2 regions of the Sphingomonas agri genome follow, and region 1 is predicted to be linked to the other one. Evidence: predicted binding sites of a transcription regulator. Region 1 holds the regulator's gene; the other holds the start of a gene.
What was found. The regulator LexA, encoded in region 1, represses DNA repair genes until DNA is damaged. The targets are predictions, from matches to a motif close to GTTCCNCNCTTGTTCT.
Positions count from the first base shown of each region.

Region 2: recA (recombinase RecA) is a predicted target of LexA. The motif match lies at 1,297-1,312, and genes of this name have one in related genera.

Region 1 covers NZ_JBAPEU010000002.1:81,833-87,825, reverse strand. Annotated here, with positions in the region: gene tpiA (triose-phosphate isomerase) at 1-30, opposite strand, end outside; gene V8192_RS07190 (peptidylprolyl isomerase) at 129-2,069, shown strand; gene lexA (transcriptional repressor LexA) at 2,148-2,798, shown strand; gene gltX (glutamate--tRNA ligase) at 2,972-4,384, shown strand; gene V8192_RS07175 (citrate synthase) at 4,381-5,667, shown strand; gene V8192_RS07170 (sensor histidine kinase) at 5,664-5,993, opposite strand, start outside.
Region 2 covers NZ_JBAPEU010000002.1:386,958-392,950, forward strand. Annotated here, with positions in the region: gene V8192_RS08690 (multidrug effflux MFS transporter) at 1-63, shown strand, start outside; gene recA (recombinase RecA) at 132-1,214, opposite strand; gene clpP (ATP-dependent Clp endopeptidase proteolytic subunit ClpP) at 1,339-1,995, opposite strand; gene V8192_RS08705 (TonB-dependent receptor domain-containing protein) at 2,158-5,016, opposite strand; gene V8192_RS08710 (glycosyltransferase family 2 protein) at 5,157-5,993, opposite strand, start outside.

The sequences.
Region 1 (5,993 bases):
GTTTCCGACGACGAGCTTCCTAAGCACCATGGCTTCCCCTTTTCCCGGCGGCCCCTAGCGGCGCGGCTTGATGCACGCCAGCCCGCCCCCTAAAGCAGCGGCCGTCTTCCAATCGCACCGGGAACCCGATGCTCTCCTTCTTCCGCCGCGTTTCTAAGTCCAAGATTGGTACGGGGGTCATGGCCTTCGTACTCATCGCCATCCTCGGCGGCTTCGCGCTTGCCGATCTGTCAAACTTCGGCACGGGCAATCTCGGGCTCGGCATGGCCAGCGGAACGCTTGCCAAAGTCGGCGACCAGGAGGTGAGCGAGCGGGAAATGTCCGACGCGATGCAACGGCGCCTCCAGCAGGCCCGCCAGCAGCGAGCCGATGCCGACTATGCGAGCGTCATGGGGGACTTCAACCCGCTGTTGGATTCGCTTGTGGACGAGCGGTCGCTGATGGCCTTCGCAGACAAATATGATTTTCCCCTCTCTAAGAGGATGATCGACGCCGAAATCGCGCAGCTGCCCGGCACCAAGGGCCTCAACGGGCAGTTCAGCGAGCAGGGCTACCAAGCTTTCCTGGCCCAGCAACGGCTGAGCGACGCGGAAGTGAGACAGGTGCTTGCCGGCGGCCTGTTGCAGCGGATGCTCCTGACGCCCGTCGTCACCAATGCGCGCGTCCCCGTCGGAATGGCGACGGTCTATGCCTCGATGCTCCTGGAATCGCGGCAGGGAGAAGCGGTCAACGTGCCGCTCGATCCCTTCAAGAGGGGACTGCAGCCGAGCGACGTACAACTGCAGCAATTCTATGCTGCAAATCGCGCTCGCTACATGATCCCCGAGCAGCGCGTCCTGCGAATCGCACGGATCGGGCCTGAGCAGGTCGCGGGTGTCGCTGCCTCCGATCAGGAAGTGACTGCCTATTACAACGCCAACAAGACCACCTATGCGCCGAGCGATACCCGCTCGCTGAGCCAGGTGGTGGTCCAGGACCAGGCAACAGCCAACGCCATTGCGCAACGTGCCAGAAGCGGCGCCACCCTTGCCGCCGCAGCGGCACCGGCAGGGAGCGGAGCGGCTGTATCCACGCTTCAGAACCAGACCCGCGCCGCCTATGCAGGCGTTGCTGGAGACAAGGCCGCCAATGCGGTCTTTGCAGCAGCGAACGGCTCAGTCGTCGGGCCGGTCCAATCCGACTTTGGCTGGGTCATTGTGAAGATCGATTCGGTGGCTGCAGGCGGAGGCAAGACGCTCGATCAGGCCAGGGCTGAAATCGCGACCAAGCTGACCCAGGACAAGCGCAAGTCCGCGATCGAGGATTTGGTCGACAAGGTCCAGAACACGGTCGACAACGGCGGCAACTTCAGCGAGGCGGTGGCGGCCGCGAAGTTGCCAGTGACGACGACGCCGCTCATCACGTCCAGCGGTTCGTCACGAAGCGAGGCTTCATTCAAGTTGCCACCCGAGCTTGCGCCTGCGCTCAAGACCGGGTTCGACATTGCACCCAATGATCCGCCCGAGATCGTCACGCTGCCGGGCGATTCTGGTTATGCGGTCGTATCGCCCGGGCAGGTAATTCCCTCCGCCCCGTCGCCGCTTGCAAGCATCCGCGAGCAGGTTGCGGGCGACTGGATCAACGACGAGGCGAGTAAGCGCGCCAAGGCCGCCGCTACGCAGGTCGCTGCAAAGGCATCGGGAAATGTATCGCTTGCCGACGCGGTCAAGGCAGTGGGAGCGGCAATCCCTGCGCCCCAGCCCGTCGCTGCTCGCCGGATCCAGCTCACCAATGCACAAGGCAATGTTCCGCCCGCGCTCAAGCTACTCTTCGCCGTCGGGCCAGGCCATAGCCGCATGGCGCCTGTGCCCCAGGGCGGCTTCGTAGTCGTGAAGGTTGACAAGGTGGTCCCAGGCAACGCGCTCGTAGCGCCGGGCCTCATCAGCCAGGTGCAGGGAGAACTTAACCAGGCGAGCTCGCAGGATTACGCTCAGCAGTTCATTTCCGACGTGCGTCTCCACATGAAGGCGAAGCGCAACCCGGGCGCGATCGAGGCATTCAAGGCGCGGCTGGTCAGCAGTGGCGGCTGAGCCGGCCGCCACCGCTTGACGTATCCATATTTGTTGCCTACACGTTCCCCGTTCGTTCTTATCGGGGAGTGATTGCCGATGCTCACCGCCAAGCAGCATGAATTGCTGCTCTTCATCGAGAACCGTCTGAAGGAAAGCGGCATCAGCCCGAGCTTCGATGAGATGCGCGAGGCGCTGGATCTCAAGTCGAAGTCCGGGGTGCACAGGCTCATCTCGGCACTCGAGGAGCGTGGCTTCATTCGCCGGCTCCCCAACCGAGCCCGCGCACTCGAGGTTCTCAAGCTACCCGAGACCCGTCCATCAGCAACGATAACCCCGCTCCGGCCAGTGTCTGCAGCGCCGGCAAACGATACGATGGAAATTCCCCTTCACGGCCGAATTGCCGCGGGCACGCCCATCGAGGCTCTTCAGGGAACGGAGACGTTTGCGGTTCCGGCAGCCCTCCTTGGAACGGGCGAACATTACGCGCTTGAGGTCTCGGGCGATTCCATGGTCGAGGAAGGCATTCTCGACGGTGATTTCGCTCTTATTCGAAAGGTGGACACGGCCCGGGATGGCGAAATTGTCGTCGCCCTGATCGACAATGAGGAAGCGACGCTGAAGACCTTCCGGCGTGAAGGGCGAATGATCCGGCTCGACCCGGCAAACAGCCGTTACGAGCCGCAGCGCTACGACGAGAGCCGGGTGAAGATCCAGGGCAGGCTGGCAGGGCTCATCCGCCGCTACTGAAGCGCAGCCGGCACTACTTCGCGGTATGACGGGGGCCCTGACCGAGGCGCTCCGGGAACGCGCGTGCGGTGTCGGCCGCGCTCGGATGGAGGACGCGTGTGGAAGACACGCTTTCCCTATGTTAGGGGCCCTCGTCCATTGCACTGCAGCATGAAGAGAAGAGGAAAGCGCGGTTGAGCGCAAGTGATACGTCGCGGCCGGTCGTTACGCGATTTGCCCCCTCCCCGACCGGCTACCTGCACATCGGGGGCGCGCGCACCGCCTTGTTCAACTGGCTCTATGCCCGCCACAGGGGCGGCAAGTTCCTCCTGAGAATAGAGGATACCGACCGCGCCCGTTCGACCAGCGAGGCGATCGACGCCATTCTGGACGGGATGCGCTGGCTCGAGCTCGATTGGGACGGACACGAATATTATCAGTCGCAGTTCTGGGCCAGGCACGCCGAAATCGCTCGGCTCATGCTCGGAAAGGGGGCCGCCTACCGGTGTTACATGACCCAGGAAGAGCTCGCCGAGCAGCGCGAGAAGGCGAAGGCGGAGCGAAAGCCGTTCCGCATCAGCAGCCCTTGGCGCGATATTGACGAGGAGCAGGCCGGCAGGCCCTACGTCATCCGCCTCAAGGCGCCCCGCGAGGGAGAAACCGCCGTCGAGGACGAGGTCCAGGGTCGAGTGACGGTCCAGAATGCGGAGATCGACGATTTCATTCTGCTTCGCTCGGACGGAACTCCGACCTACATGCTTGCCGTTGTGGTCGATGATCACGACATGGGGGTCACTCACGTGATCCGCGGCGATGATCATCTCAACAATGCCTTCCGCCAGCTGGCGATCATTCGCGCAATGGACTGGCCGGAGCCGACCTATGCCCATGTGCCGCTGATCCATGGCCCTGACGGCGCCAAGCTCAGCAAACGGCACGGCGCGATGGGGGTGGATGCCTATCGAGACGAATTGGGCCTTCTTCCCGAGGCCGTGAACAATTACCTGCTGAGGCTCGGTTGGGGCCACGGGGACGATGAAATCATCAGCCGCACCCAGGCGATCGAATGGTTCGACCTGCCGCAGGTCGGAAAATCCCCCTCGCGCTTCGATTTCAAGAAGCTCGAGAACCTGAACGGTCATTACATCCGCGAGGCCGAAAACGAGAGGCTCGCGGAGCTCGTCGCGCCGAAGCTTGGTCTGTCGGCGTCGCAGCAGGAATTGCTCGCCAGGGCGATGCCGGAACTGAAGGCTCGGGCACACACTCTCAACGAACTCGCCGATGGCGCGCGCTTCCTGTTTGCCGAACGCCCGCTTGAACTCGAGGACGCGGCCGAGGCCCTGCTCACGGCTGATGCCCGAGCGCTCCTCGCATCGGCGCACGAACTGCTTGTTGCACTTGCGAATTGGGACACGCCGTCGTTAGAGGCCGCCATCCGCGAGGTTGCGGAGGCCAGTGGCGTGAAGCTTGGGAAACTTGCCCAACCGCTTCGCGCCGCCCTCACAGGGCGCACGACCTCTCCGGGAATTTTTGATGTTCTTGCGTTGCTGGGGCGAGACGAAAGCCTCGCCCGGATCGCCGACCAGATGGTGGAGCCGAACGAATGACCGACAAAAGCGTGACCCTCGGATTGAACGGGTCCAACTACAATTACGCCGTTCTTGACGGAACGGTCGGCCCGGAGGTCGTCGACATCCGCAAGCTCTACGGCGAAACCGGAATGTTCACCTACGATCCGGGCTTCACGTCGACGGCGAGCTGCGAAAGCGCGATCACCTACATCGATGGCGAGAAGGGGATCCTCCTCCACCGTGGCTATCCCATCGACCAGCTCGCCGAGCACTCGACCTTCATGGAGGTATCCTACCTCCTGCTCCACGGCGAACTTCCGACCAAGCAGCAGCTGGACGAGTTCGTTCATACGATCAGCCGCCACACGATGGTCCACGAGCAGCTTGCAACCTTCTACCGGGGGTTCAGGCGCGATGCCCATCCGATGGCGATCATGTGCGGCGTCGTCGGAGCGCTCTCGTCTTTCTATCACGACAGCACGGACATCACCGATCCCGAGCAGCGGATGATTGCCTCGCACCGGCTGATCGCCAAGATGCCGACGATTGCTGCGATGGCCTACAAGTACAGCCTCGGCCAGCCCTTCATGTTCCCCCAGAACAGCCTCAGCTACACCGGCAACTTCCTCAGGATGACCTTCGGGGTCCCGGCGGAGCCATATGAGGTGAACCCGGTTATCGAGCGCGCGATGCGCCGCATCTTCATCCTCCACGCGGACCACGAGCAGAATGCATCGACGTCAACCGTGCGGCTGGCAGGCTCGTCGGGCGCAAATCCATTTGCCTGCATTGCCGCAGGCATTGCCTGCCTGTGGGGCCCGGCTCATGGAGGTGCCAACGAGGCGGCGCTCAACATGCTGCGCGAAATCGGCCGACCCGAGCGCATTCCCGAATATATCGCGCGCGCCAAGGACAAGAACGACCCGTTCCGGCTCATGGGCTTCGGGCACCGGGTCTACAAGAATTTCGACCCGCGCGCCAAAGTGATGAAGGCAACTGCCGATGAGGTGCTGAAGGAACTGAACATCTCCGACCCGGTGCTCGACGTCGCCAAGGAACTCGAGCAGATCGCGCTTCACGACGACTATTTCATCGAGAAGAAGCTCTACCCGAACGTCGATTTCTACTCAGGCGTGATCCTCAATGCGATCGGCTTTCCGACCGACATGTTCACGGCGCTCTTCGCGGTTGCAAGGACCGTGGGGTGGGTCGCGCAATGGAACGAGATGATCGCCGACCCGGACCAGAAAATCGGTCGCCCAAGGCAGCTCTATGTTGGCCAGACGCAGCGCGACTACGTGCCGTGCAACCGGCGCTAGGCCGCTGGTAGCGTAAGTGTGAACCGCGCGCCTTCCCCAGGCGCGCTATCCAGTGTGACGTCTCCGCCCATGGAGCGGGCGAGCCGCCGCGAGATCGCGAGGCCGAGGCCTGAACCGCCTTCCTCGGAGTGCGCCCGCTCGAAGCGCTCGAAGATGCGCTGCTGATCGGCGGCAGCGACTCCGGGTCCTTCGTCCGCAACGGTTACCGAGGCAGTAGCCGGCGTTCGCGAGAAACCGAGCCTGATCACTGCCCCCTTGGGCGAATAGCGAATGGCGTTTCCAATAAGGTTCACGAGGATCTGGATGACGGCGCGCTGCTCGCCATT
Region 2 (5,993 bases), 310 kb from region 1:
TCCGATCCCGATGAGCAGGAAGCCGCTCGAGATTCGACAGCAATCCCCGAAGACCTCGCCTAAGAAGTTCGCAAGCAAGGGCAGCGGGCGGAGCGCCATGCACATCCGCCCGCCGCTGGGGAGTTCTTAGCCTATTCGGCGAGTTCGCCGTCGTCCGGGCCAGCGCCGACCATCAAGGCCTCGCCGACTTCCTCGGTTTTGCCGCGGATTGCGTTTTCGATGCGCTTTGCGACCTCTGGATTTTCCTTGAGATACTGCTTGGCGTTCTCGCGTCCCTGGCCGATCCGTACCGAATCATAGCTGAACCAGGATCCGGATTTCTCGACGAGGCCGGCTTTGACCCCAAGGTCCAGGATCTCTCCAATCTTCGAGATACCCTCGCCGTACATGATGTCGAACTCGACCTGCTTGAACGGCGGCGCGACCTTGTTCTTGACCACCTTTACGCGCGTCGTGTTGCCGACGATGTCGTCGCGGTCCTTGATCTGTCCGGTGCGCCGGATGTCGAGCCTCACCGAGGCATAGAATTTCAGCGCATTGCCCCCAGTCGTCGTCTCCGGATTGCCGTACATGACGCCGATCTTCATCCGGACCTGATTGATGAAGATGACCATGCACTGCGAGCGGCTGATCGACCCGGTAAGCTTTCGCAACGCCTGGCTCATGAGACGCGCCTGGAGGCCAACATGGCTGTCCCCCATCTCACCTTCGATCTCGGCGCGGGGCACTAGTGCCGCGACCGAGTCCACCACGAGGACATCGACTGCATTCGACCGGACGAGCGTGTCGACGATCTCGAGCGCCTGTTCGCCGGTGTCCGGCTGGGACACGATCAGTTCGTCGATGTCGACGCCAAGCTTCCTCGCGTAAACCGGATCGAGGGCGTGCTCGGCGTCCACGAAGGCGGCCGTTCCGCCGTTCCGCTGCGCCTCTGCAATCGCGTGCAGCGCGAGCGTCGTCTTGCCTGAACTTTCCGGCCCGTAGATCTCGATGATGCGTCCGCGCGGGAGGCCGCCGACGCCGAGCGCGATGTCGAGTCCAAGACTTCCGCTCGAGATCGTTTCGATCTCGATCTTTTCGCGGCTGCCCAATTTCATCGCGGAGCCTTTGCCGAAGGCGCGGTCGATTTGGGCAAGCGCCGCTTCAAGCGCCTTCTGACGATCCATCCTTGGGGCTTCCGATGTTCTATCGATGACTTTGAGCTGCGCTGCCATGTCCCCTGTCTCCGTTCAAGCGTCAATCAACGGCGGCCGAACCCCGCCTGTGGAGAAATGCTCGTATCCCATTTGTTCTTGGAGAACAATAGGAGAACGAAGGCAAAGGAAGCTCTCTGTTGTACTAAGCCGGGGTCACGTCTCCAGCCCCAGTGCCGGAATCGTCGCCCGGCTCGGGCCGCTTGTCGAAGACTTCGTCGATCAAACCGAACGCCTTGGCTTCGTCCGTCTCAAGGAACTTATCGCGGTCCATCGCCTTCTCGATTTCCTCGAGCGCCTGGCCCGTATACTTCGCATAGAGCTCGTTGAGACGCTGGCGCATCCTCAGGATCTCGCGCGCCTGGATCTCGATGTCAGCGGCCATGCCCTGCGCGCCGCCCGAAGGCTGGTGGATCATGATCCGGCTGTTGGTAAGGGCGACCCGCATTCCAGGCTCGCCAGCGGCGAGAAGAAAGCTTCCCATCGAAGCGGCCTGGCCGATGCAGACGGTGCTGATCTTGGGACGGATGTATTGCATCGTATCGTGGATCGCGAGGCCGGCGGTCACCACGCCGCCCGGCGAGTTGATGTACATGAAGATGTCCTTCTTCGGGTTCTCGGACTCGAGGAAGAGCAGCTGGGCGGTGACGAGCGAGGCCATATGGTCCTCGATCGCGCCGGTGATGAATACGATCCGCTCGCGCAGCAGCCGCGAATAGATGTCGAAGCTGCGCTCGCCCCGGTTGGATTGCTCGATGACGATGGGAACGAGCTGGGAGACGATGTCCTGATGATCAATCACGAGAGGCGGATCCTTTATTACTGGTCGCACCTACATCGGCGTGAATTCGGAAAGGTTCAAGGATTGACCCGCGCGGCATGTTCAGGGCGGCATGCCAGCAAGAAAATGGGCGGCTGCGCCGAAGCGAGCCGCCCACCATCGCTGCAGGAAGTCCCCTAGCGACTACATCTTGTACGAGATGCGGCCGTAGAAGAAGCGTCCCGGAACGTCATAAGTCGTCGGATCATAATTGTTCACGCTGCAGGTAAAGCAAGCGGGCGGATCCTTGTCGGTGAGGTTGTTGCCTCCAACGGTCAGGGTCACGCGCCGCTCGAGGAACGGCAGGCGCCAGTTGAACTGCCCGTCCACATAGAGCCTCTTGTGCAGGATGTTGGGCAGGTTGGTGTTCGGATTGATCTCGCTCACCGCCGCTATGTACCGGCCCGTCAGTGCAAGGGCGACGTCTCCCAGCGACCAGTCGACCGTCGCGTTTCCTTTGAACTTTGGATAGGCCTGGTCGGGGCTTCCGCGCTCGGTTCCCCGACGGTTGATCACGAGAAAGCCGTTTGACTCGACCAGAACATATTTGAGCAGCCACGAGCCGTTCGCCGTGAGCCCGAACCTGCCCATCTGGGTGGGCGGTGAACGGTAAGTGAGGCTCGTGTCAATCGACCGCGTATGAATGCTGTCGAGGTTCTGAAGCGTTCCGTCGATCTCGTTCACGAAGCCGTTGGCGGTACGGATGATGAGGTTGCAGCCGGTCCCCTGGAACGCGCAATTGTTGAGCGTCAAGTTAGGATCGAGCGCACTGATTGCGTGGTCGATCTTGATGTCGTGATAATCGCCCTCGATGCTGAAGGAATTGCCGCCCCACGAGTGGGCGTACACCGCACCGAAGTTGAGGCTCTTCGACTTCTCGGGTTTGAGGTTGATATTGCCCTGCGTGATGACGGGAAGCTGGCCCGGCGGCTCGGCGTAGCTGCCGTTAGCCGGGACGCCGTGTGCAATGCAGTTTGCACGCACCGTGGCGTTGGTCTGGAACGCGCCGCTGACGTCGCTCGTGCAAGGATCCGTGACCGGAAGGTCAAAACGCGACCGCCCGCCGAATAGCTCGCCGATCGTCGGGGCGCGGAACCCGGTCGAATACGTGCCGCGAACAAGCAGATCGTGCACCGGCCTCCACAGACCATTGGCGGTGTAGGTCGTACTTCCGCCACTGGTCGAATAATGGGAGTATCGGCCTGCGCCGTTGACCTCCAGCGAATAGGCGCCGGGCACGTCCTTCAGGATCGGAACCCGGACCTCTCCGTAGAACTCGTTGACGTCGTAATGGCCCTTTGCGGGCTGAGCCGGGATGTCCGCACCAAGGCCCGCCGAGACGATCGGGTCCGGCGTGAAATAGGCCTTCTGGTAGCGGTGCTCATAACCGAGCGCGACTTCAACCGGTCCTGCGGGCAGGTCGAAGACAGGGCCAGAGATGTTGGCGCTGTTGTCCCACAGTTCCTGCGCGCTCTTGTCATGCTCGGTGAACGCGATCCATCCGAGCATCGCCGGGGTGATCGACCCCTGGCCGCCGAAGAGGTTCAAAGGAACGCAGGGCGCCGTACAATTCGCGACCGGGCCGATCGCCTGTGCGACGCGGTCGGCCCGAACGTTTCCGGTGAAGCTCTGCTTCGCCTTATTGTGTCCCCAGGTGGTGTTGATGTCCCAGTACCACTGGCGCGAACCGATGTGGAAAGAGCCGTCCAGTGTGCCGGTAACCGACATGGTGTCGACGTGCTGATGGAAATCGCGCTGTCCCGCCTCGACGAGGCGACGCGCGATAAACGAATAGTTCGGCGTCTGGCCGTTCGGCGTGCCGTTGGGGTTGACCCCCGACTGGAGCGTCACGCCGTAAGGATTGTACGGGTTGGTGACGTCGAAGGACAAGGTGTCGAACAGGCTGCCCGCGCCATTGCCCGCGTCGGGGCCGATGAACAGGGGCTCATAGGCCGCCTTGTTCTCGGAATCGCGGTGATTGTAGAGCGCCTTTATCCGAAGGTTCACCACATCGCTGAGCTCGCTCTTCGAGCTGAACCAGGCGCCGTAGCGCTTCGAGGGCGTGATAATGTACTGGAACGGTGCGAAGTTAAAACGGTCTGCATTGGTGAAATGCCGCAGGTCGGCCAGTGTGGGATGGTTATTCGGCGGGTTGGATATCGTCTGGCTGTTATCTGGCACCACAAATGTCCGGAAGCGCCCGTTGATCGCGGCGCTGCTGCAACCGCCAACAGGATCGGTGCATGACGTCTGCCCCGGATTGGGAAACAGCGAGATCGAGCGATCCCTCGAATAGACTGGGTCCTGCTTGGCATAGCTGGCGCCGAAGACGATGCTGGTCCGGTTGGGATGGAATCCGTAGCTCGCCTGGAGGTCCCAGGTCTTGCCATCTCCCTGGCCGAACTCGCCATATTGGGCCGACGCCCTGAGCCCCCGCTGTTGAGAGACCGTTATGACGTTGACGACGCCTGCAATCGCGTCCGAGCCGTAGAGCGGCGAAGCGCCGGACTGTAGGACCTCAACGCGGTCGATCATGTTGATGGGGATGGTGTTGAGATCGACGGCGCCGGGAATGCCGCTGGCACTGGTGCCATTCACAAAGCGCAGGCCGTCGACGAGCACCAGGGTACGGTTCGCGCCAAGGTATCGCAGGTCGATCGTGGCCGAGCCCGCGCCGACACCACCGCCGTCGGGCGGGTTGCCGAGGTTGCCGCTGTTGTTCACCTTCGTATTGAGGCCGCCGGCAGCGCTCGGAATGCGCTGCAGCACGTCGCCGACCGCCGACAGGCCCGTCTTGTCGATCGTGCTCTTGTCGAGGAAGACTACCGGAGCATTCTGATTGAGAGGATCGCGGCGGATGCGCGATCCCGTAATCACGATTTCCTGGCTTGCAGGCACGGAGGCCTGCGCGGGAGCCGCGGTCTGGGCCGCTGCAACTCCACCGCCCGCGGACAATGCCATAAAAGCCACGCTCGTCCGAAGGACAGTGTCGAACCGGTTCATATTCCCTTCCCCCTTTGTGTGCGGTGCCGTTGACCGACACGTCGCTTAAGCAAGCAAAACTAACAGCCGTCAGAAATTAGTCGCGAAAAACTGTCACGCTGCCGACACAATTGTCGACCGCTGATGCAAATTTTCGACAGTTACCGAGGAGCCGCTAACGAAAGATAAGATAACCGACGTACCTCCCGCCGACCCCTCGTCACAGTGTCGAGTATGAGCCCGGCGAAGAAACACAGGACCGCCACGATGATGATTCCCGTAACGAGGATCGCGGTCGGAAAGCGAGGAACCAGCCCCGTTTTGAGGTAGGTCATGACAAGCGGGATCGCGAGCACGACCGCGATCGCCACCAGCAGCGCGCCGATTGTCCCGAAGAAAAGCGAAGGCCGCTCGACCCGGTAGAGGGTGACGATCGTTCGGAGGATGCGCCACCCGTCCGAATAGGTGGAAAGCTTCGACTCCGAGCCTTCCGGGCGCGCGGCGTAGACGGTCTCGACCTCTCCGACCGGCATTCTCAGCTCCAGCGCGTGAACGCTCATTTCCGTCTCGATCTCGAAACCCGACGAGAGGACGGGAAAGCTCTTCACGAACCGCCGCGAGAAAACCCGGTAGCCCGAGAAGATATCCGTGAAGCTGCGACCGAACAGACCGGCAAGAATCCCCGTGAACAGCCTGTTCCCCAGAACGTGGCCCCCTCGATAGGCTTCCTTCTCCTCGTGCCGCCGGGTGCCCACGACCATGTCCAGCTGCTCGGCAAGGAGGAGATCGACCATCTGTGGTGCCGACTTGGGATCGTAGGTGAGATCTCCGTCGGCCATCACGTAGACGTCGGCGTCGATGTCCGCGAACATGCGCCTGACGACATGTCCCTTTCCCTGCTGCCGTTCCATCCTGACGACGGCGCCCGCCTGGACAGCTATCTCGCTCGTCCGATCCGCGCTGTTGTTATCGTAGACGTAGATGGTCGCGCCTGGCAG